4 regions of the Sediminibacillus dalangtanensis genome follow, and region 3 is predicted to be linked to each of the others. Evidence: predicted binding sites of a transcription regulator. Region 3 holds the regulator's gene; each other region holds the start of a gene.

Region 1 (5,566 bases), 750 kb from region 3:
CTGTCGACCAAGCTGATTGTTCTAAATCCTGCAGTTTTCAAGAAATTTACGATCAAACAGAAACAACTGTCGCTTTGCAGGAAGAGTTAGTGTTGGATAAGTTGTTTACGATTATTTATACATCTGGAACTACCGGTTTTCCAAAAGGTGTGGAGCATACTTATGGTAATCATTGGTGGAGTGCGGTATCATCGGCTCTCAATCTCGGATTGAGCAAAAACGATAAATGGCTGGCTTCTCTGCCACTGTTTCATGTCGGAGGGTTATCACTGTTAGTGAAGAGTGTCGTGTATGGCATGCCCGTTCATTTGATGAAAAAATTTGATATTGACCTGGCTCATCAAGCGATCATTTCAGGAAATATCACCATTGTTTCCGTGGTAGCAGTGATGCTTGAACGGCTGATCAAAAAGTTGGATGGCGGTCGTTATCCGGATTCTTTCCGCTGTATGCTTTTAGGAGGTGGTCCGGCACCAGAGCCACTGTTGGAAAAGGCAAAGGTACATGAGATACCGGTTTTTCAAACGTACGGCATGACGGAAACTTCTTCGCAAATTGTCACGCTTAGCCCGGACTACGCCTTATCCAAGCTTGGCTCAGCAGGAAAACCCCTTGTTCCCGCCCAATTGAAAATCATGCTGGATGGAAAGCCCGCTCCAGATGGAACGGTCGGAGAAATAGTTGTCAAAGGCCCGATGGTGACGAAAGGTTATTACAAAAATGAATCTGCCAATGGAAAAGCGTTTCACGATGGTTGGCTGGCCACCGGCGATTTGGGGAAGTTGGATGAAGATGGTTTTCTTTATGTGATGGACAGACGGAAGGATTTGATTATTTCCGGGGGTGAAAACATTTACCCAGCTGAAATCGAGAGCGTTCTCGCCGGGATGGACGGGGTGAAAGAAGCAGGTGTCATCGGCAGAGAGGATGATCAATGGGGGCAGGTACCCGTTGTTTTCATTGTTCCATCCCATTCCGATTTAACCAAGGAGCAAGTTTTCAAGTATTGCAGGGAACGCTTGGCAAAATTCAAGGTGCCGAAACAAGTTTACTTTATCGCTGAATTGCCGCGTAATGCATCGAATAAGCTTGTCAGGCATAAGCTAGTTGACTTGTTAGAAGAAGCTGGATCTTAAGAGAGGGGATGGGATATGGGCCAGGAAAGTATTTCAATACGCCAGATTGAGGAAAGAGACCTGGAAATGTTGTGGAAATTAGCGTACAGTGAGAAGTCTCCGGAATGGAAAAAGTGGGATGCACCCTATTTTGCTCATCGACAGATTTCCCTGGATGAGTACCTGGATAAAAAGGAGCAATTGATTAGCCAGGATGAACGCTGGGTCATAACAGTCGATGATAAGGTGATCGGTATGGTCAGCTATTATTGGGAGCATAAGCCCTCGCTTTGGCTGGAAATGGGGATTGTCCTCTATCAGCCGCAGTATTGGAGCGGTGGATATGGTACGGAAGCCCTGCGGCTGTGGATTAATCATTTGTTTCAAACCATGCCGCTGGTCCGCGTCGGTTATACTACCTGGTCCGGAAATCAGCGGATGATAAAAGTCGGGGAGAAGCTCGGCATGACCATGGAAGCAAAGCTAAGGAAGTGCCGGTATTATAATGGAAAGTTTTATGATTCTATCCGGATGGGGCTGCTTCGGGAAGAATGGGAATCCAATCCGATTTTTCACTGATATACCAAGATTCCTCAGGCTTTGTGGCCGCCGATTTTATGTGTACGGTCAAGGGTCACGCCTAGATCCGTAAAGCTGGTGGCACGCAGCAGGGAAGCAGATCCGTATTTTTGCCGGATTTGATCCATGACATAACCAAGGTCTTTTTGTTTGGTTTTGTCCATGAACAAATCCAGTTGGGTTTCCTCATCATTTGCTAAGTTATCCAGGGTGACGAACACTCGGCGGACTTTGCTGACACCGTCATAAAATTCACGGAATAACTGCATGCATACTTTGTATATTTCTATGGTGATGTTCGTTGGAAGTGCTACGGAGCGGGATCTGCTGAATCCCCCGCCGCTTTCCTGGGAATAGCCGATGCCGAGGTGGACTGTCCTGCCGGCCTGGCCAGCAGTCCTTGCTCTTCGGCATACTTCCTCACACAAATCAAGAATGCAGGCGAAAACTTCGTCCCCTCGGTAATCCCGCAGCAGTGTAATTCCATGGCCGAATCCCTTTTGCTCCTGTTTTTGAAAATCGCCGGTGACAGGGCTTAAATCTACCCCCCATGCGTGCCAATATAATTGCTCTCCCATAATGCCAAATCGTTTCTTAAGCCGCTCTAGAGGAAAATCCGCCAGTTGACCAAGTGTGACAATGCCCATTCGATTTAAATTACGCATCATCCGCTTTCCGATCCCCCAAATTTTTTCAATCGGTACCGGCCATAGCTTTTTTTCTACATCTTCGTACCGACACTCGGCAATTCCTGTCTCTTTGGCGTATAAATCCATGACAACCTTCGCCAAAAATTTATTATCCCCAATGCCGATCGAACAGGTCAATCCCATTGTCTCCTGCAATTCTGCTTTGATCAACCGGGCGATTTGCCAGCAGTCTCCATATAATTTTTCCAGACCGTTCACTGTCACCCATAGTTCATCAACGGAATATTGATGGATTGCTTCTTTCGGGACATATTGGTTGACCAGCTTGGTGATCTCCATGGAGACTTGTAAGTAATCGCACATTTTCGCTTCTGCGACATGGATATCCGGGTCATTTGGAAGCTCGAAATAGCGGCTGACATTTTTTATTCCGTGTTTTTTCTTTAATTGAGGGGAGGCAGCCAGAATGATACTCCCTGATCGCTTTTTGTCGCCTACGACTGCCAGCATATCCTGCATGGGGTCCAAATTGCGTTTCACGCATTCTACGCTGGCATAAAAAGAACGCATATCGATACAAAGAACATTATTTCTGGGAAGCTTTAGGTTTGTCGGCAGCATGAAATCCCCCTCTTTCAAAGAACGTATGTTCGTTTTATGTATAATATAACCCAGCTAAAAGGATTTAAACAGCGTTAATTTATTCCAGACCGGCTTCAGGTATGTCTGTTTTGGTATAGAAGACAGGCAGAGTGCGAACAATGCTGAGAAAGACGAGGTATTCAAATCCCCGTACAACCGCCCGACGAGACGATAAAAGAAGCAGAAGCAGGTAATTGAAAAAAACTATATAAACAAACTGTATTTTTTGGTAAACTTACATTGCTGCAATTGAAAGCAAGGAGAATCAAGATGAACATATTTTCGCGATTATTTAAAGCAAGTCACCTATCGACAATCCGTTTGATTGTTTTGTTTTACTTAATGACTGTCCTTATATCGACTCTTTTGTTAGGCATGCCGTTTTTTCATCAGGGCGGGTTCAGCATATCGTTTATTGATTTAGTGTTTACGGCTGTAAGTGCGGTCAGTGTAACTGGTCTTACAGTTGTTTCCACTGCGGAAACATTTAATGCTGCAGGAAAACTTGCATTGACGGTGGTGCTTCAGTTCGGCGGTATCGGAATTATGACTCTGGGGACATTCATCTGGATTTTGTTGGGCAAAAAAATCGGCCTGCGGGGCAGACAGCTGATTCAGATTGATCAAAACAGAACCACGTTATCTGGTTTGGTAAAATTAATGCTCAAGATACTGAAAATCATTGTAACCATCGAAGTCATTGGTACCATTATACTAAGCACTTATTTTCTATCCTATTTTGATACATGGCAGGAAGCATTACTGCAAGGTTTTTTTGCATCGGTGAGTGCCACGACCAATGCAGGATTTGATATTACCGGAGCATCCCTGATTCCTTTTGCGGATGATTATTTTGTTCAGTTTGTCAATATCGTCTTGCTGATTTTGGGTGCAATCGGCTTTCCTGTATTGATTGAAGTACAAGAATTAATAAGAGGACAGCAGTCGGAGATAAATCAAAAATATACATTTTCTCTGTTTTCCAAGCTGACGACGTTAACATTTTTTGCGTTGGTTTTAGCTGGTTGGTTATTGATATTCGTATTGGAGCGAAACGCTTTTTTGGCGGATAAGATCTGGCACGAAAAAATTTTCTACAGTCTCTTCCAATCAGTCACTACGAGAAATGGAGGGCTGGCTACCATGGATGTGGCAGACTTCACGTCACCAACTCTGATAGTGATTTGTGTTCTGATGTTCATTGGCGCTTCCCCGAGTAGTGTCGGCGGGGGGATCCGGACGACGACTTTTGCGATCATGCTGTTGGCAATTTACAATTATGGGAAAGGGAACACCAGTATTAAAGTATTCGGCAGAGAACTCGATCAAGAAGATGTGATGCGTTCCTTTATTGTCATTACGACGGCGGCGATGCTTTGCTTAAGTGCGATTACCATACTGACATATCTGGAGCCATTTCCGTTGATTTCTATAGCCTTTGAAGTGTGTTCGGCCTTTGGAACAACCGGTTTGTCGATGGGGATTACTCCCGATTTATCGACGGCTGGGAAGATTATCATCATTTTCCTTATGTTCATCGGGAGAATCGGGATATTCTCCTTCCTGTTCTTGCTAAGAGGACGTGTGACAAAAGATATTTACCATTATCCAAAAGAACGGGTCATTATCGGTTAAAGGAATTCGTCGGTAGTTCGTTGAAGGAAAGAACAGGACATTATTTGGACCAAATCGCATGGCGGTTTGGTCTTTTTAAAAGATAAGAAAGTATAAATTTCAGAGATGTCTAGCTCCAGCGCCTACCCCCTCGAAGTCTTAAGCAAAGCCTCTGTGTGGCAAAAGCCCGCCACTTCGAGGCTTTGCTTAAGCTTGTGGGAGGCCCAAACGATGTGAGTCATGCAGGCGTTGCCACAGGATGTGGCGGTTTTAGCCTGTACTCCTTTGAACAGGCGCTTGCGCTTTTGTCCAGCCTGCTGTCCAGAGGTGTTTTATGTCTTTCATACGAACAGAACCTAATTTTATTAAACAATCAAAAAACATCTAATTTATCTTTCTGTTTGAAGTCCTGGCAAAAAAATAAATGAGAACAATTATCAAAATCATTGACGCCGAGCTCTAAAGCAAATAAACTGGTGATAGAGTAAAAAACGATTAGGGAACGTCTATATTCGTTTGAAATAGCTTTTAAGCCATCGCTCGTAAGGGAGAGGTTGCGAAATGGAAACATTGACAGCAAAGGATTTGACTCTCGGATACGGAGAGGAAATAATCATTGATGATTTAAATATAACCATTCCTAAAGGAGAAATTACAGTCTTTATTGGTGGAAATGGCTGCGGAAAATCGACACTGTTGCGCTCGATGGCAAGGTTGTTGAAGCCGAAAGAAGGCGGCGTGATTCTCCATGGCGAGGAAATTGCCAAGATGCCGACAAAAGAAGTCGCCCAAAAGCTGGCCATTTTGCCGCAAAGCCCGGTAAGTCCGGAGGGATTATCGGTTCTGGACCTGGTAAAGCAGGGAAGACATCCGTACAAGGGCATGTTTAAAAAATGGTCAAAAGAGGATGACCAGGCTGTTGAGGAAGCGTTACAGGCGACCAACATGAAAGAACTGCAAGACCGG
Region 2 (5,566 bases), 1.7 Mb from region 3:
AAACGATTCTGGAAAACGAATCGGATTGATCCGTAACAACTGTCACATCAACAGATCATTACGACAAGGTGGGGGGATGGATAATGGACGGACTACTGTTGCTTAATTGGATTTTATTTTTAGCTGTTACTGGTTATGGTATATACTTATTCGTTCGGGTAGTCAGGACGAGGATTGCTTATATCAAAATGGGGAAAAAATTTGAATTCGACGGGGAAATCAAACAGCGGTTGAACCGTGTCTGGATCAACGTCTTTGGTCAGAAAAAACTGTTGAAGGATAAAAAGTCGGGCGCCATCCATGTGATGATGTTTTATGGCTTCCTTCTGGTTCAATTCGGGGCGATCGATTTCATTGTCAAAGGTTTGGTTCCAGGCGCACACTTGCCTTTAGGACCGCTTTACCCAGGATTTACTTTTTTTCAAGAGCTGGTCACCTTGATGATCCTCGTCGCGGTGGTTTGGGCATTTTACAGACGGTATATTGAAAAACTCGTCCGGTTGAAGCGGGGATTTAAAGCAGGTCTGGTGCTGCTGTTTATCGGTACGCTAATGCTGTCTGTCTTGATCGGAAATGGCATGGGAATGGTCTGGCACGGGCATGAAACCGCTTGGACAGAGCCTGTTGCGTCCTTAATTGCAAACGCTTTCTCTTGGCTTTCTCCTACTGCTGCGGCTGCCGTGTTTTTTGTTGCCTGGTGGGTTCATCTGTTGGCACTGCTCAGCTTTCTCGTCTATGTGCCACAATCGAAACACGCTCATCTCCTGGCGGCTCCTGCCAATGTTTTTTTAAGCAGGCAGACACCCCCAGGTAAACTGAAAAAATTGGACTTTGAAGTGGATGATGAGGTCGACGAAGAAGAGGTTTCCTTCGGAGTCAGTAAGATCGAAGACTTTAACCAGCTGCAGCTGATCGATCTATATGCATGTGTCGAATGCGGACGCTGCACCAATGTTTGTCCGGCAACAGGGACTGGGAAGATGCTGTCGCCGATGGACTTGATTGTCAAACTTCGCGATCATCTGACCGAAAAAGGTGCTGCTGTCACCGGCCAATCGCCATGGGTTCCTAGTTATGCTTTTGCCAATACGGAAGGAAACCAGCTGGCCCAAATGGCCAGAAATGCAGGGGCTGCAAAGGACGAAGTTGCCGCAGGATTGGAGTCTGTGAACAATACCAGCTTAATTGGTGATGTGATAACGGAAGAAGAACTTTGGGCATGTACCACATGCAGGAATTGTGAGGACCAGTGTCCGGTCATGAATGAACACGTTGATAAAATCATCGATTTGCGCCGTTACCTTGTGTTAACGGAAGGAAGGATGGACCAGGATGCCCAGCGGGCGATGATGAATATCGAACGACAGGGAAACCCGTGGGGATTATCGAAAAAAGAACGGGAGAATTGGCGCGATCTTGATCAGGATGTTTCAATTCCGACAGTGAAAGAATTGAAAAAAGCCGGTGAGGAATTTGAGTATCTATTCTGGGTCAGTTCGATGGGCTCTTATGACAACCGCAGTCAAAAAATTGCCATGGCCTTCGCCAAACTGATGAATGAAGCCGGCGTGAAATTCGCCATCCTGGGGAACAAAGAAGCCAACTCCGGCGATACAGCCCGCCGGATCGGAAACGAATTTCTTTTCCAGGAGCTTGCTGAGAAAAACATTAAAGAATTTCAAAAGCACAACGTACAAAAGATCGTCACCATCGATCCACACGCCTATAACATCTTTAAGAATGAATATCCTGACTTTGGGTTTGAAGCCGAAGTGTACCACCATACCCAGTTGCTATATGACCTTGTCACCGAAGGACGTTTGAAACCGAGCAGGGAAATCAATGAAACGCTGACCTACCATGATTCCTGTTATTTAGGCAGATACAATGGCGTTTATGATCCTCCGAGGGAAATACTGAAAAGGATTCCCGGCATAAGTCTGGTGGAAATGGATAGGAACAGGGAGAATGGAATGTGCTGTGGAGCCGGAGGCGGGCTGATGTGGACCGAAGATAAAACAGGAAACCGGATAAACGTGACCCGGACAGAACAGGCACTGAAGGTTAATCCGACGATGATTTCGAGTGCATGTCCGTTTTGTTTAACCATGTTGAGCGACGGTACGAAAGCCAAAGAAGTGGATGAAGATATCAGCACGATGGATGTAGCGGAAATCTTGGCATTGTCGGTTTTTGAAAAAAAAGAGGAAAAAACGGCATAAACAGCGAAGTGCTTTACTAGATATAAATGTGTATGAAAAAGTGAAGGTAAGAGCGAATAGGAGAAGGAACTGCTCTGATGAACAGTTCCTTGCCTTTTGCCACTATATTGAGCGAACGTTCAATCGGGACAAATGTAAGCGTTAACAAAAACAAGGGAGGAATAAAACATGACAAAATCGGTGATTGTGGCAGGATCAAGAACGCCTTTTGGCAAACTGGGAGGAGCGCTCAGTACGCTGACTGCAGCGCAATTAGGAGGCAGAGCGATTGCGGCGGCGCTTCAACAAAGCAACCTTGAGCCTAAAAAGGTGGATGAGGTGATCATGGGCACGGTCTTGCAGGGAGGACAGGGACAGCTCCCGTCCCGGCAGGCTGCCAGGGAGGCAGGCATTCCCTGGGAAGTAAAGACAGAAACCATCAATAAGGTATGTGCCTCGGGTATGCGTAGTGTGACGCTAGCTGATCAATTGATCCGGCTTGGCGAGGAAGAAATTATCATCGCTGGCGGGATGGAGAGCATGAGCAATGCCCCATATTTCCTGCCAAATGCCAGAAACGGTTACCGCATGGGTGATCAACAAGTGAAGGATATGATGATTCACGACGGATTGACCTGTTCATTTGCCGGAGTCCATATGGGTAGTTACGGCAACAAGACGGCAGCGGAGCTCGGCATCACCAGGAAGGAACAAGATGAATGGGCGCTGCGCAGCCAGCAGCGGGCAGTCAAAGCAATCGATGAAGGGATTTTTACAGATGAAATCGAACCGGTCGAGGTACCGCGCCGGAAGGGAGAACCGCTTGTGGTAAATCGCGATGAAGCACCGAGAAAAGAGACAACATTGGAAGCACTTGCTTCCTTGCGTCCAGCCTTTGATAAGGATGGAACCATCACAGCGGGAAATGCGCCCGGAGTCAATGATGGGGCCTGTGCCATGCTGATGATGTCGGAAGAAAGGGCTAATGCGGAGGGGCAGGAACCGATGGCTTATGTGCTTGCCCACGAGGAAATAGCAGTCGAGGCGGAAAACTTCCCACAGACCCCCGGCCTGGTGATAAATGCCTTACTGCAGAAAACAGGAAAGTCCTTGGAAGATATCGATTTGTTCGAAGTGAATGAGGCATTTGCCGCCGTATCGCTGGCCAGCAGTGCCATTGCCGATCTGGACTTGGAAAAGGTGAACATTAACGGCGGCGCGGTTGCATTAGGTCATCCGATCGGGGCCAGTGGTGCGCGTATTATTCTGACGCTTATCCATGCATTAAAAAGACAAGGAGGCGGTCTCGGGATTGCCGCCATTTGCAGCGGCGGCGGACAGGGAGATGCGATTTTGCTGGAAGTGCGTTGAATTCGGCATTTCCATAGACGACGATACTACAAGCGAGGGGAGAAATAGCCATGCAAATAAACAAAATAATGGTGGTAGGCGCAGGCCAGATGGGGGCCGGAATTGCTCAGGTTTGTGCGACAGCTGGTCTGGAAGTGCTCCTCCATGACGTTTCAGAAGCGTCCTTGCAAAAAGGAATCACAGGAATCGAAAAGCGGCTTCAGCGGGCAATGGAAAAAGGCAAACTGACCGGGGAAGCAAGACAGGCGGCGATCAACCGGCTGACCCCAAGTTCCACGTTAAAAGATGTCAAAACGTGTGATTTGGTGATTGAAGCAGCCGTGGAAAACATGGAAATCAAAACGAAAATCTTCCGCGATTTGGATGAACAGGCACCAGAACATGCCCTGTTGGCAACCAATACATCATCATTGCCGATAACGGAAATCGCTGCTGCTACAAGCCGGCCGGAAAAGGTGATCGGCATGCATTTCATGAACCCGGTACCAGTAATGAAACTGGTCGAAGTAATCCGCGGCTTGCAGACAAGCGAGGAAACATACCAAGCAGTCAAACAGCTGGCAGTTCAGTTGGAAAAGACACCAGTGGAAGTTAACGACTATCCCGGCTTCGCCGCCAACCGTATATTGATGCCGATGATCAATGAAGCAGTATATGCAGTATACGAAGGGGTTTCCTCTCCGGAAGATATCGATACTGTGATGAAATTGGGGATGAATCATCCAATGGGACCGCTTCAGCTGGCTGATTTCATCGGTCTGGATACATGCCTCTATATCATGGAAGTGCTGCACGAAGGATTAGGTGACAGCAAGTACCGTCCCTGTCCGTTGCTGCGCAAATATGTAAAAGCCGGGTGGCTCGGAAAGAAATCCGGTCGCGGTTTTTACAGCTATCAAGAATAAGCAAAAAGAGGAAGGAGGCGGGCTGAATGGAATTTACGTTTTCCGACGAACAACGAATGATGCGCAAAATGGTTCGGGACTTTGCCGAAAAGGAAGTCGCTCCGGAAATTCAGCGAATGGAAACGGAGGATCGATTTCCGGTTGAAATCGTACGACGGTTGGGAGAGCTCGGACTTATGGGCATTCCCATTCCGGAAGAATATGGAGGCAGTGCGATGGATTACACCTCCTACATTATTGCCCTTCACGAGCTATCCAAGGTCAGTGCGACAGTGGGGGTCATTCTATCGGTCCATACGTCGGTCGGAACCAATCCGATTTTATCCTTCGGCAGCGAAGCACAGAAGCAAAAATATCTGCCCAAACTGGCAAGCGGCCAGTATTTGGGAGCATTTGCGCTGACGGAGCCGAGCGCAGGCTCGGATGCTTCTAATTTAAAAATGACAGCCAAGCCGACGGGAGATGGCTACCTGCTGCAAGGGACAAAAATGTTCATCACCAACGGGGGATATGCCGATACATTTATCGTTTTTGGCAGGACCAGTCAGGAAGGGGGATATAAAGGGGTAAGTGCCTTTATCGTGGAAAAAGACACTCCCGGCCTTCACATTGGAAAAACGGAAAAAAAGATGGGCCTGCACGGTTCCAGCACGGTGCAGCTTAACTTTGAGGATTGCTATCTAACGAAAGAACAGCTGCTGGGAAACGAAGGTGATGGGTTTAAAATCGCCATGGCCAATTTAAATGCGGGACGGATAGGAATCGCTGCTCAATCGCTCGGCATCGCCGAGGCTGCGTTAACCCATTCGGTCGCTTATGCGAAACAGCGTGAACAATTTGGCAGACCGATTGCCGACCAGCAAGGAGTTTCCTTTAAGCTGGCAGATATGGCGACAAAAGTGGAAGCGGCGAAATTGTTGACCTATCAGGCCGCTTTCCTGCGTTCCAAAGACAAACCGTGCGGCAAGGAGGCTTCCATGGCAAAACTGTTTGCATCTAAAGCCGCGGTTCAGGCAGCAATCGAGACGGTGCAAATATTCGGCGGTTATGGTTACACGAAAGACTATCCAGCCGAGAGACTTTTCCGTG
Region 3 (5,566 bases):
AAGTATCGGAAAAAGAGTGTGATAAATTCCATAACCAAATAGATAATTTTAGAGAGGCCAGATAATTCGTTGGTTATAGACTCATTCTCTTGCAATTGGATGTCATCTGACTCAGCATTTTCCGCTGTTGTTTTAGTCAGGTCTCCGGATTGAAAGTCGTTTTCTCGTTTCGGCGTTAATTCATCCGTGGGCGGAGGTCCAGCATTATTAATTTTAGCTTTTTCTACGGCATTTGATTCCTCATGGTTAGAAAGTGTAGTGACAATTTTTTCATGATTATTTTGTTGTTTACCACCGCTTGCTTTTTGTCCGGTCAAGGGAGTTGAATTCTCGATCGTCTTGCCAGGATCCCTATCTTCTGTTTCTTTTGCAGGTTGTATTTCTTTCCCTGTATTGCCTGGCTCCGTTTGCTTTTTAGAAGGTAATGATATTTTCGTATTACCTTGTACTTCTTCCGTTCCTTCGGACAACTGTTCTTCTTGCTCCATTTCCTCTTTCTCGGGTGGTTGGGGAAGGTTCTCTAAACTGCTTTCTTCATTGTTTTCAGTTATGGAGGACCCAAGATCAGAATTGGTTTCCGGTTTCGTTTTAACGGTGATTGTTATCCCTGCCGATTCATTTGAAAAGGTGTCAACTGTCGTCAATTTTATTAAGTATGTTTGGTCTGCTTCCAAATTTGAAAACGTAATTTCTGGATTTTCCGAACCATTCACGGATGTAATAAGTTTACTGTCTAAATAGAAGTTCGTCTTTTCAAAGTCAGTATCTTCGGGATTTTCCCACGTTAGAGATAGGGTATTTTGTGTTTTTTCTTTTATAACAACATCAGAAACCTCATGGGGAGCAATTTGGTCAGAACGCCGAAAATCTATCAAACCAGCTCCAAAATAGACATCGTAGCCAGGATCCCCCAAATCAGTTGTATAATCCGCAGCTAGTTTTCTTAATTCTTCGTATGCTAATTCTGGGTATTTTTGTTTTAACAATGCAAGCATACCAGTAACATGTGGAGCTGCTTGTGATGTACCGCTATAGGTAGCGTATGTGTTATTTAAATACGTACTTCTTATATTTACACCTGGTGCGGCTAATTCGACCTCTGGCCCGGTGGAAGAGAAGGAACCTAGTTCGTTATTTTTATTTATGGCAGAAACCGCAATGACTTCTTGATATTTGGAAGGATAAATAACAGAATCGTCTGTCCCTTCATTACCACTGGCCCCAACGATAAGAATTCCTTCCTCGTAAGCTTTTCTCATCATATCCTTTAATATTTCGCTATTGAATGAAGTTCCCAAAGAAAGATTGATTATATCTATATCCTGCTGAATTGCCCAATCAATCGCCTCAACAATATCCGCAAGACTACCTTCTCCATCATGGTTTAATGCCTTAACAGCATATAGGTTTGCGTCCGGAGCTATTCCGGATATACCAGTTTTATTATGCTTTGCCCCTATGATTCCTGCTATGTGGGTACCATGACCATTATCATCGACCCATTCAGGATTCTTATTCATTGTTGAATAGCCACCTTGAATGTTAAGATCTGCATGCTCGGCTATACCAGTATCGATGATGGCTATGTCGACTCCTTTTCCGGTGATCTTTTCCGACCAGGCAAGAGGAGCTCCAATTGTATCCATATTCCACTGATTTTCAACGGATGCCGCTTGATTGATTTCTCGTGCAGTTTCTCCAGATAATTTAACTGGACTATTCTTCTCTATGTATGAAATATCATCGTGATTCCGCAATAATTCTTTTTTGTTAGGGTTTATCAAGACGGATAGGACAGGAAGATTCTCATATTGATTGATAACTTCATAGCTTTCATTCATGATTTCATGTTTGCTTTGCTCACTCTGATAACGGATAAGTACTTCTTCCTTTTCCAGTGCAGCTCCGTCCACTTTTATAAAATCAAGGGAGCTGAGGATAAGTAGCAAAGAAAAGACAAAAAGCCATTTATTCACAGGCAATTACTCCTTTACGAATTAATACAGAATTATATTTTACCAGCATAACAACGATTTGTCCTTAGTATTTTTTTTAGTAGTTCCATAAAGTGCATAAAGGAGCAGTTTTGTTAAAAGGAAAAAACTTTGGACATTTTCATGGAAATTTAATAAAATTATGAAAGGGAGGTGTTATTTATCAAGTATGTAGGTTTTGTGCTGATAGCCGCTTTGGTATTGGCCGTCACAAAGAATTTTCAAGAGATATACGATTTTTCTTCCATATGGTTATTTGTTTTCAATGTTTTATTGTTGGGGTATTTCGCATTCTTGGTAGTATTTCCGCTTCCTGAAAACAAAAAGCGAAACACTGCTAACTAAATTTATGGATAACGTAAACACATATAGATAGAAGATCATTCTAGAAAGAAAAAAACCAAATCTGATGATTTGGTTTTTTCTTTACTTTTTACTGGATATGTCGATATAGACCTATTACTTTTCCTAGGATCGAAACATTATTGAGAATGATTGGTTCCATTGTTGCATTTTCAGGTTGTAAACGAATATGGTCTTTTTCTTTAAAGAAGCGCTTAACGGTGGCCTCTCCTTCTTCAGTCATGGCCACGACAATTTCCCCATTTTGAGCGGTTTGCTGTTGTTTGACAATTACCATGTCCCCATCCAGTATTCCTGCTTCAACCATACTTTCTCCCTCGATAATCAATACAAATATATTATCATCCGGATTAGCTATTGTGCCGGGGAGTGGCACATACTCTTCGATGTTTTCCACTGCTGTTATTGGTATCCCTGCCGTTACCTTCCCGATAACGGGAGCGAAAGTGGCTTCCCCGGCAGGAATTTCGTTTGCCTCTTCCAAACTGAGCACCTCAATGGCGCGAGGTTTGGTAGGATCTCTTCTGATAAACCCCTTTTTTTCCAACCTCGATAAATGGCCGTGCACAGTAGAACTCGATGCAAGTCCGACAGCCTCTCCTATTTCCCTTACAGAAGGCGGATAGCCTTTATCCAAAACCTGTTCTTTAATATATTCTAAAATTGCCTGCTGCCTTTTTGATAGTTTTGTCATTTGTGTAACACCTCGGACATAGTATTTATTGTGAATATTATACCATGCATGGCATGTATATACAAACACTCGTTCGAAAAAAATGTTGACAAGAACCTATGTTCGTATATAATAAAAGTATAAACACGAACATAGGTTCTAATTATTTGGGAGGCGTATAAAATGTTTCAAAAACTTTCGAAACTAGACCTTTTCTATTTAACCTTATTTATTTTGACTTTAGGATTAATGTATTATTCAATGGTCACCATCTAAGTAACTTACAAGCAAAAGCATTATAAGAGGTGTCAGATTGTGGAGACAACAAAACAGCAAAAAGCAGTTATATATTGTAGAGTAAGCACAGCTAAAGATGAACAGGAAACCTCTTTGAAGCGTCAAAGGCAGGAGTTAACTAATATGGCTGTTAATCATAGACTAGAGATTGTATCGGTTATAGAAGAACAAAAGAGCGGATACGAGATTGAGCGGGAAGGCGTCTTCCAGATGCTAGACCTTTTTTCCTCACAGCAAGCCGACTGTCTCCTCATTCAGGATGAGACACGGCTTGGAAGAGGTAATACAAAAATCGCTTTGTTTCATCAGCTAAACAAATTGCAAATCCCCGTGTATTCCCTGACACATCAAGGACAGCTGCAATTGTCGGAATCGGACTCTATGGTACTGCAGATCGTCGGAATTGTAGAAGAATATCAAAGAAAAATCCATAATATGAAAATTAAACGGGGAATGCGAAAAGCCATGGAACGGGGATATGATCCGGGCAAAAACTTAGCGAAGCAGCATGAATCCTCCGGTAGAGATAGAATAGAGTTCCCGATTGATGAGGTGGTTAGACTAAGGGCGAGTAAGCTGACTTTCGAAGAAATAGCTGCGACCTTGAAAGGGCTTGGCTATCCAGTTTCGAAAGCCACCGTCCACCGCAGGTTTCAAGAGTATGTTTCCCTTGATTCCAACTCTGACAAACGATAAGATATGTACAAGACAAGTTCGGTTCTGTCTGAACTTGTTTTTTTGTTTCAAGAATCTGTTTTATGGAAAAACAAGAACTATAAATTAATTTAAAGGAGTATCTTATGCTTTCAAAAGATAAGTTGAATAGAATCAATGTACTTGCTAAAAAGGCAAAAGAAGAAGGGTTGACTGCTAAAGAAAAGCAGGAACAACAATCATTGAGGGAAGAGTACTTGAAAAATGTCCGGAAATCCTTTAAAAACCAATTCAAGAGCATGACAGTGGTTGATCCGGAAGGAAAGGATGTCACTCCCCAAAAAGTAAAAGATTTAAAACAGCGGGAGAAAAACAATCATTGAGAAGGAAGCCTTTTTTGACAAGCATTCCAGCATGAAATTATAATGGACATGTTGAAATGCTTGTTTGTTTTGTTTTTTCATTATAGGATATGAGGTGTACATAATCCGTAAATCAGAAAGGGGTTACAACAATACATGGTAAACCAAACAGAAAAACTATCCATTAATACCATTCGTACACTATCAATCGATGCAATTGAAAATGCGAATTCCGGTCATCCAGGACTGCCTATGGGAGCTGCTCCGATGGCATATACACTTTGGACAGACTTCATGACCCATAATCCGAAGAATTCGCACTGGTTCAATCGTGATAGATTTGTACTATCGGCTGGACATGGGTCAATGCTGTTATACAGCCTTCTCCATCTTTCCGGTTATGGATTGACGATCGATGATTTGAAAGGTTTCCGGCAATGGGGGTCAAAAACTCCAGGCCATCCGGAAGTTCATCATACAGAAGGGGTAGAAGCAACGACTGGACCACTCGGACAAGGACTGGCAATGACGGTCGGAATGGCAATGGCCGAACAACATCTTGCTGCCAAGTACAACAAGGAAGGCTATCCGATTATTGATCATCACTCTTTTGCTCTTGTCAGTGATGGTGATTTAATGGAAGGTATCTCGCATGAAGCAGCATCGTTGGCTGGTCATTTAAAGCTTGGCAAGTTGGTCGCTTTATATGATTCGAATGATATATCGCTGGACGGTGAGTTGTCCCAATCTTTTTCTGAAAACGTAGAAGAAAGGTTCAAAGCATACGGCTGGCAGGTTATTCGGGTGGAAGATGGCAACGATTTATCCGCTATCCGAGATGCAATTAAAAAAGCGAAAGCAAACACAGAACAGCCCACATTGATCGAAGTGAAAACGGTTATCGGTTATGGATCACCCAACAAATCTGCTTCGTCGGCTTCCCACGGTGCTCCCCTTGGTGCTGATGAAATCAAGCTTACCAAACAGGCATATGAATGGGAGCATGAGGAATTTCATGTGCCGGAAGAAGTCTACCAGGATTTCGATAAAAAAATCGTACAACAAGGCAAACAGGCTGAAGATGAATGGAACGCTCTTTTCGACAAGTATAAATCGGAATATCCAGAGCTTGCCAAAGAACTGGCAGAAGCCATTGCCGGCGAACTGCCTGCTAACTGGACAGAGGAGCTTCCAGCTTACGAGACGGGAAAAGATAAGTTAGC
Region 4 (5,566 bases), 500 kb from region 3:
CATTGTCTTTACTGTGGCAAGCGTTCCAACCGGCATAAACATCGGTGTTTCGAACGAGCCGTGGGGCGTATGCACACGCCCCAGACGAGCTCCTGTCTGTTTACATGTTTTGATATGTTCATAGGTGATTGGCATAAACTGCACCCTTTCTTTTCATCAATATGTGGGTTATACAATCAGCATAGCGTCTCCAAAGCTGAAAAAACGGTAACGTTGGTCGACTGCCTCTCGATATGCTTTCAGGATGAAATCCTTACCGGCCAACGCGCTTACCAGCATGATCAAAGTCGATTTCGGAAGATGGAAATTCGTAATGAGCCCGTCGATTGCCGTAAAACGATAAGGAGGATAGATGAATATATCCGTCCAGCCGCTAGCTTGTGTGAATAACCCATCATTGTCACGGGTGATGGTTTCCAGTGTTCTAGTTGAAGTCGTCCCGACAGAAATGATTTTCCCACCAGCCGCTTTAATTCTATTTAACTGGTCCGCCGTTTCCTTGGACATGTGATAAAACTCACTATGCATATCATGTTCTTCAATACTATCCACACTGACCGGCCGAAAAGTCCCCAAACCGACATGAAGTGTAACGAAGGCAAGCTCGACACCTTTCGCCTTAATCCGTTCAAGCAGTTCCTCGGTAAAGTGAAGTCCGGCTGTAGGCGCTGCCGCTGAGCCTTCTTCTTTTGCATAGACTGTTTGGTACCTGTCCTTATCCGGCAGTTGCTCCTTTATGTATGGAGGGAGCGGCATTTCGCCAAGCTGTTCGAGCACTTCTAGAAAAATTCCGTCGTATTCAAACCGGACGACTCTTCCACCGTGTTCTTTGACCCCAGTGCAGACTGCCCGCAGTTGTCCGTCTCCGAATGTAATGACTGTTCCTTCTTTCACTTTTTTAGCAGGTTTCGCTAGCACTTCCCACTCATCCTGCTGCTGTTGGTGAAGCAGCAATACTTCTATTTTTCCGCCCGTATCCTGTTTGCTGCCATAGAGTCTGGCCGGCAATACCTTTGTATCATTCAATACAAGACAATCGCCAGGAGACAAATAATCAATCACATCGGAAAAGTGTTGATGATTGATTGTCTGTTTCTGTCGATCCATCACAAGCAAACGGGAGGCTGTCCGATCCTCCAATGGTGTTTGAGCAATTAATTCCTCTGGTAAGTCAAAATCAAAATCATTTATATCCATTTTCAATCTCCTTACTCTATTATCGGAACTTCCCTATAATAAACAAAATCACCGATAAGATGATACTGACCACAATTGATGTCATGATCGGAAAGTGGAAGGACACATTCCCTTTTTTAAAACTAATATCGCCAGGAAGTCTGCCGAATATCCCCCACAGCATTCCGATGATGATAAAAACAACTCCTATTACAATAAATAGTTTTCCCATTCCGGTCAAGCTTTCGGCACCTCCCGGTTGAAGTGGTGATATGCTTTGGCAGTGACCTGCCTGCCTCTAGGCGTCCGCTGAATGAACCCAGTCTGCAGAAGGAACGGTTCATACACATCTTCGATTGTCTGGGATTCTTCACCGATAGTCGCTGAAATGGTGTCCAGACCAACAGGACCTCCGTTAAATCCATCCATTATACCCAGCAGTAATTTATGGTCGACATGATCCAGGCCGGCAACATCTACTTGAAGCATTTCCAACGCAGTTTCGGTTGTTTGTTGTGAAATGATTGGCTCCCCCTTCACCTGTGATATATCTCTGACCCTTCTCAGCAATCTGTTGGCAATTCGAGGCGTGCCCCTGGACCGTCGGGCGATCTCAATAGCCGCTTCTTTTTCAATTCCTACTTGGAAAATATCTGCAGTTCTCTCCACAATAGCGCATAAATCTTTTGTTTCATAATATTCCAACCGACTGAGGACTCCAAAACGATCGCGCAACGGAGCTGTCAGCAACCCTGCACGGGTCGTAGCACCGACAAGCGTGAACGGCGGCAAATCAAGCCGTACAGAGCGGGCACTGGAACCTGATCCTATTACAATATCAAGGCAAAAATCCTCCATGGCGGGGTAAAGAATTTCTTCTACCGCCCTGGGCAGCCGGTGAATTTCATCGATGAACAACACATCTCCGGCTTCCAATGAAGAAAGTATGGCAGCCAGGTCACCTGCTTTCTCGATCGCGGGTCCTGATGTGGTACGAAATTGCACCCCCATTTCGTTGGCTATGATGGAAGCCAATGTCGTTTTCCCAAGCCCGGGAGGTCCGTAAAGCAAAACGTGATCAAGCGGCTCATTTCTCATTTTGGCTGCCTCTATAAAGATGCGCAAGTTACCCTTTGCCTTGTCTTGTCCAATATACTGTGCAAGGTTGATTGGGCGCAGGCTAAGCTCCATCGACTGATCATCTTCCTGCAATTCGCCGGAAATCATTCGTTCTTCCACGTTATCTCCCCTTTACCAATAAGAAGTTCTCTCTGGCTGATCCTATTATGGCACAGCACTTATTTCATCAACAAAGCCAATCCTTTCCGGATATAAGGATCGGGATTTTCATGTTGTTCCTGTCTCAATGTCGGTACGATTGCTTTTACTTCGCGTTCGGAATATCCCAATGCCTTCATAGCAGCAATCGCTTCCTCTAAGGCATTGTTTTGTCCCTGGAGAGCCTCCTCTTCCGAAGACCGGTCGGCAGTTTCAACAGCGACGGCTGCAAATCCATCTGGCAACTTACCCTTCAAATCAAGAATCATTTGGCGGGCTGTTTTTTTTCCGATTCCCGGGAATTGGGTCAAAAATTTGTCATCTTCCCTTTCAATAGCCGATACAAATTCTTCCACCCGTACAGAAGCAAGAACGGCCAGCGCCCCTTTGGGACCAATACCTGAAACATTCAGGAGCTTGGAAAACAATAATTTGTCATCTGTTTTTTTAAAACCGAACAATGTTTGATTGTCTTCTCTGACGTAATGATACGTATAAATCAGCACTTGCTCACCCAATACGTCCTGAAATGCGAATGGATTTGCACAAATGATTTCATAACCAACTCCATTCGCTTCTACAATTACAGCTTCTTCATTCACTGCTTCCAAATTTCCTTTTATGTATGCAATCATTACGATTATTCTCCCCTATCAACAATAGCCTGTATCTATCTTACCATACAAGCGTATGTTCGTATAACTGTTTTCTTCCTCCAGCATACTTCGGTAATGAAGGCAGCTTCATTGCAACACGGTAAAAAGGATTCCGGCTGGAAACCGGAATCCTCCATTAACTGTTAACTGAGCGTTGAGGAGCCATACCTCGATAAGCCTCCAGAACATATTCGTAGACTTGCTTGGAATCAATTTTGATACCATCCTGAAGCCTTTGTCTCTGATAACTCTCCAACTCACCTGTATCAATCTGATAAAAGGATTGTATCACCTGTTCATGAATCGGCAGTCCTTCAAATATAGCCAATTGATCATCTGATAAACCGAAATAACCATGTTCTTTCATATACGGGGAAATATCCGCTATTTCTTTTTTTAAGACAACCTTTCCTTCCTGCTGCTCGACTACCTGCCAATCATGGTAGTATGACCAGAAGTCTTCCATTGCCCAAATTTTTTCCTCATGTGTGCTTTCTTCTACATGTCCGTCCATGTACTGTTTCTGCAGGGTCACTTCCAATACAAGCGGTTCTTTTTGCGTAACCTGCTTTTTTTGTTCTGCTGCCCGAGTCGTCCGTTCATCAATTGATTGCATAACTCCAATCAGTAACAATACGCTGGTTATTCCTATAACTGCTATACTGCAGACAAAAAGCTTCCGTCGTTTTCTCACACTATTCACCCCATGTGTTAAAATGGCTAAACCTCTATTTGACAGTTTGGCCATTTTCACACTTTTTATCCCAGTGAAGAGTGATCAGAGCACAGAAAAACCGGCTGTTTCCTATTGGAAAGCCGGTTAAGAGGCACTTTATAATTGGGCAAGGATTTCCTCGTCGGCGTCAAGGTTATGGTAAACATCCTGAACATCTTCGTTATCTTCCAGCATATCGACTAGACGAATCATCTGTTTGGCTTCGTCTTCGCCGAGCGGTGAGAGTGTCTGTGGTATCATCGTCAATTCTGCCGTGGAAAATATATATCCATCCGCTTCCAATTGCTGTTTCACTTCAGAGAAGTTTTCCGGATCTGTATAGATTTCAAAAACGTCTTCCGTCGTTTCCATCTCTTCTGCGCCAGCTTCTATGGCTGCCAACAACATATCATCCTCGTCCGCGTCTGTTGTACTTCTATCAATGACGAGATAGCCTTTGCGGTCGAACATGAATGCGACACATCCGTTTTCACCCAAGTTCCCGCCATTTTTATTGAAAGCATAGCGGACTTCTGAAGCAGTCCGGTTTTTATTATCTGTCAATGCTTTCACCATCACAGCCACCCCGCCTGGTCCGTAGCCTTCATATGTCATTTCTTCATAATTTACGCCTTCCAGGTCACCCGTCGCTTTTTTTATCGCACGATCGATATTATCATTCGGCATGTTATTTGCTTTTGCTTTGTCGACCGCCAAGCGGAGTGACGGATTCGTTTCGGGATCTCCACCGCCCTGTTTCGCAGCGACGAATATTTCCTTCGCCATCTTCATGAATACTTTCCCGCGCTTTGCATCCTGTGCATTTTTGCGTCGTTGTATATTTTTCCATTTAGAATGACCAGCCATAGGACATTCTCCTCTCTTAATGCTGAATAATTCAGTCAGGCCAATGCCTGTCAAGTAAAAGTTGAGAAAAAATTCCTTTATTACTATAACATAAAATTTTCACCTTATAAACGTTTATCTTCCAGAGGAGACTGGATTCTAAGAGATAATGCTTTTGGCTTTTACACAAAAAATACGAACTACGCAGTAACTGTAATGGGAAGTTCCATTGCCTCTTCAAAAAGCGTGTTAAGCAACGCTCACCAGCCGCCCGCGGAAAGCGCAGGGTATTTCAACTCAAAAAAGCAGGAAGTTAGGAAGACGCATTCAAACTGTGTCGGAGTTTATATCAAAAGCCCCCAACAAGGTATGCGAATTTTGCCCAAGCCAAGAAAGGGGAGGCGTTTTGGGACTCCGATTAAGCAGGAAGCCCGCGTTATGTTTGCCAGATAGAAACTAGTTCAAACCACCGTGCACGCTGTCCAAGCATCATAAACCGGAATTGCTGCCATTCAATTTTCAATGTATTGATTTCCAGCGCAAAAAAGCCTTTGCTACAGCGACTACTGTGCAAAGGCGATGTTCCTTCAAAAAACATCATCTGGCTGGTTCTCTGGCATCCCGATCCCTCATTTGATTCCAATAAATGTCTCCAGTGTAAACGAGGACCTCTTTGCCTTCAGCTTGGCGTTCCACCTTGCTGTAAACCTTGTCTGCTATCGATGCAGCCTTGTCATCATACTCCTGATTCAACGTAAGCGAAACGATGACACGATCTTCGGTAACGTAAACTTGAGCAAGAGTGATTTCATCAAGCTGATTTAAGTCCTCGGAAATGGTTTGAGACTGTTCATTATAAAAACCTTCCAAACGCTGCTGGCCTGGCGGCAGGTTC

The links. The regulator LexA, encoded in region 3, represses DNA repair genes until DNA is damaged. The targets are predictions, from matches to a motif close to CGAACATATGTTCG.
Region 1: the regulator LexA is predicted to act here: its motif matches at 2,984-2,997, upstream of ERJ70_RS13225 (DNA polymerase IV).
Region 2: the regulator LexA is predicted to act here: its motif matches at 2,335-2,348, upstream of mmgA (acetyl-CoA C-acetyltransferase).
Region 4: the regulator LexA is predicted to act here: its motif matches at 3,138-3,151, upstream of ruvA (Holliday junction branch migration protein RuvA).

Annotation. Positions count from the first base shown of each region.
Region 1 is NZ_CP046956.1:2,630,987-2,636,552, reverse strand. It holds gene ERJ70_RS13235 (o-succinylbenzoate--CoA ligase) at 1-1,136, shown strand, start outside; gene ERJ70_RS13230 (GNAT family N-acetyltransferase) at 1,152-1,694, shown strand; gene ERJ70_RS13225 (DNA polymerase IV) at 1,709-2,965, opposite strand; gene ERJ70_RS13220 (TrkH family potassium uptake protein) at 3,257-4,621, shown strand; gene ERJ70_RS13215 (ABC transporter ATP-binding protein) at 5,162-5,566, shown strand, end outside.
Region 2 is NZ_CP046956.1:3,543,612-3,549,177, reverse strand. It holds gene ERJ70_RS17425 ((Fe-S)-binding protein) at 84-2,222, shown strand; gene mmgA (acetyl-CoA C-acetyltransferase) at 2,391-3,572, shown strand; gene ERJ70_RS17415 (3-hydroxybutyryl-CoA dehydrogenase) at 3,623-4,477, shown strand; gene ERJ70_RS17410 (acyl-CoA dehydrogenase) at 4,504-5,566, shown strand, end outside.
Region 3 is NZ_CP046956.1:1,882,869-1,888,434, forward strand. It holds gene ERJ70_RS09455 (S8 family serine peptidase) at 1-1,976, opposite strand, end outside; gene lexA (transcriptional repressor LexA) at 2,428-3,051, opposite strand; gene ERJ70_RS09465 (YneB family resolvase-like protein) at 3,346-4,023, shown strand; gene ERJ70_RS09470 (DUF896 domain-containing protein) at 4,128-4,364, shown strand; gene tkt (transketolase) at 4,500-5,566, shown strand, end outside.
Region 4 is NZ_CP046956.1:2,378,882-2,384,447, forward strand. It holds gene tgt (tRNA guanosine(34) transglycosylase Tgt) at 1-135, opposite strand, end outside; gene queA (tRNA preQ1(34) S-adenosylmethionine ribosyltransferase-isomerase QueA) at 169-1,197, opposite strand; gene ERJ70_RS12015 (DUF2905 domain-containing protein) at 1,217-1,408, opposite strand; gene ruvB (Holliday junction branch migration DNA helicase RuvB) at 1,414-2,415, opposite strand; gene ruvA (Holliday junction branch migration protein RuvA) at 2,475-3,089, opposite strand; gene ERJ70_RS12030 (BofC C-terminal domain-containing protein) at 3,247-3,804, opposite strand; gene ERJ70_RS12035 (YebC/PmpR family DNA-binding transcriptional regulator) at 3,943-4,692, opposite strand; gene ERJ70_RS12040 (YhcN/YlaJ family sporulation lipoprotein) at 5,269-5,566, opposite strand, start outside.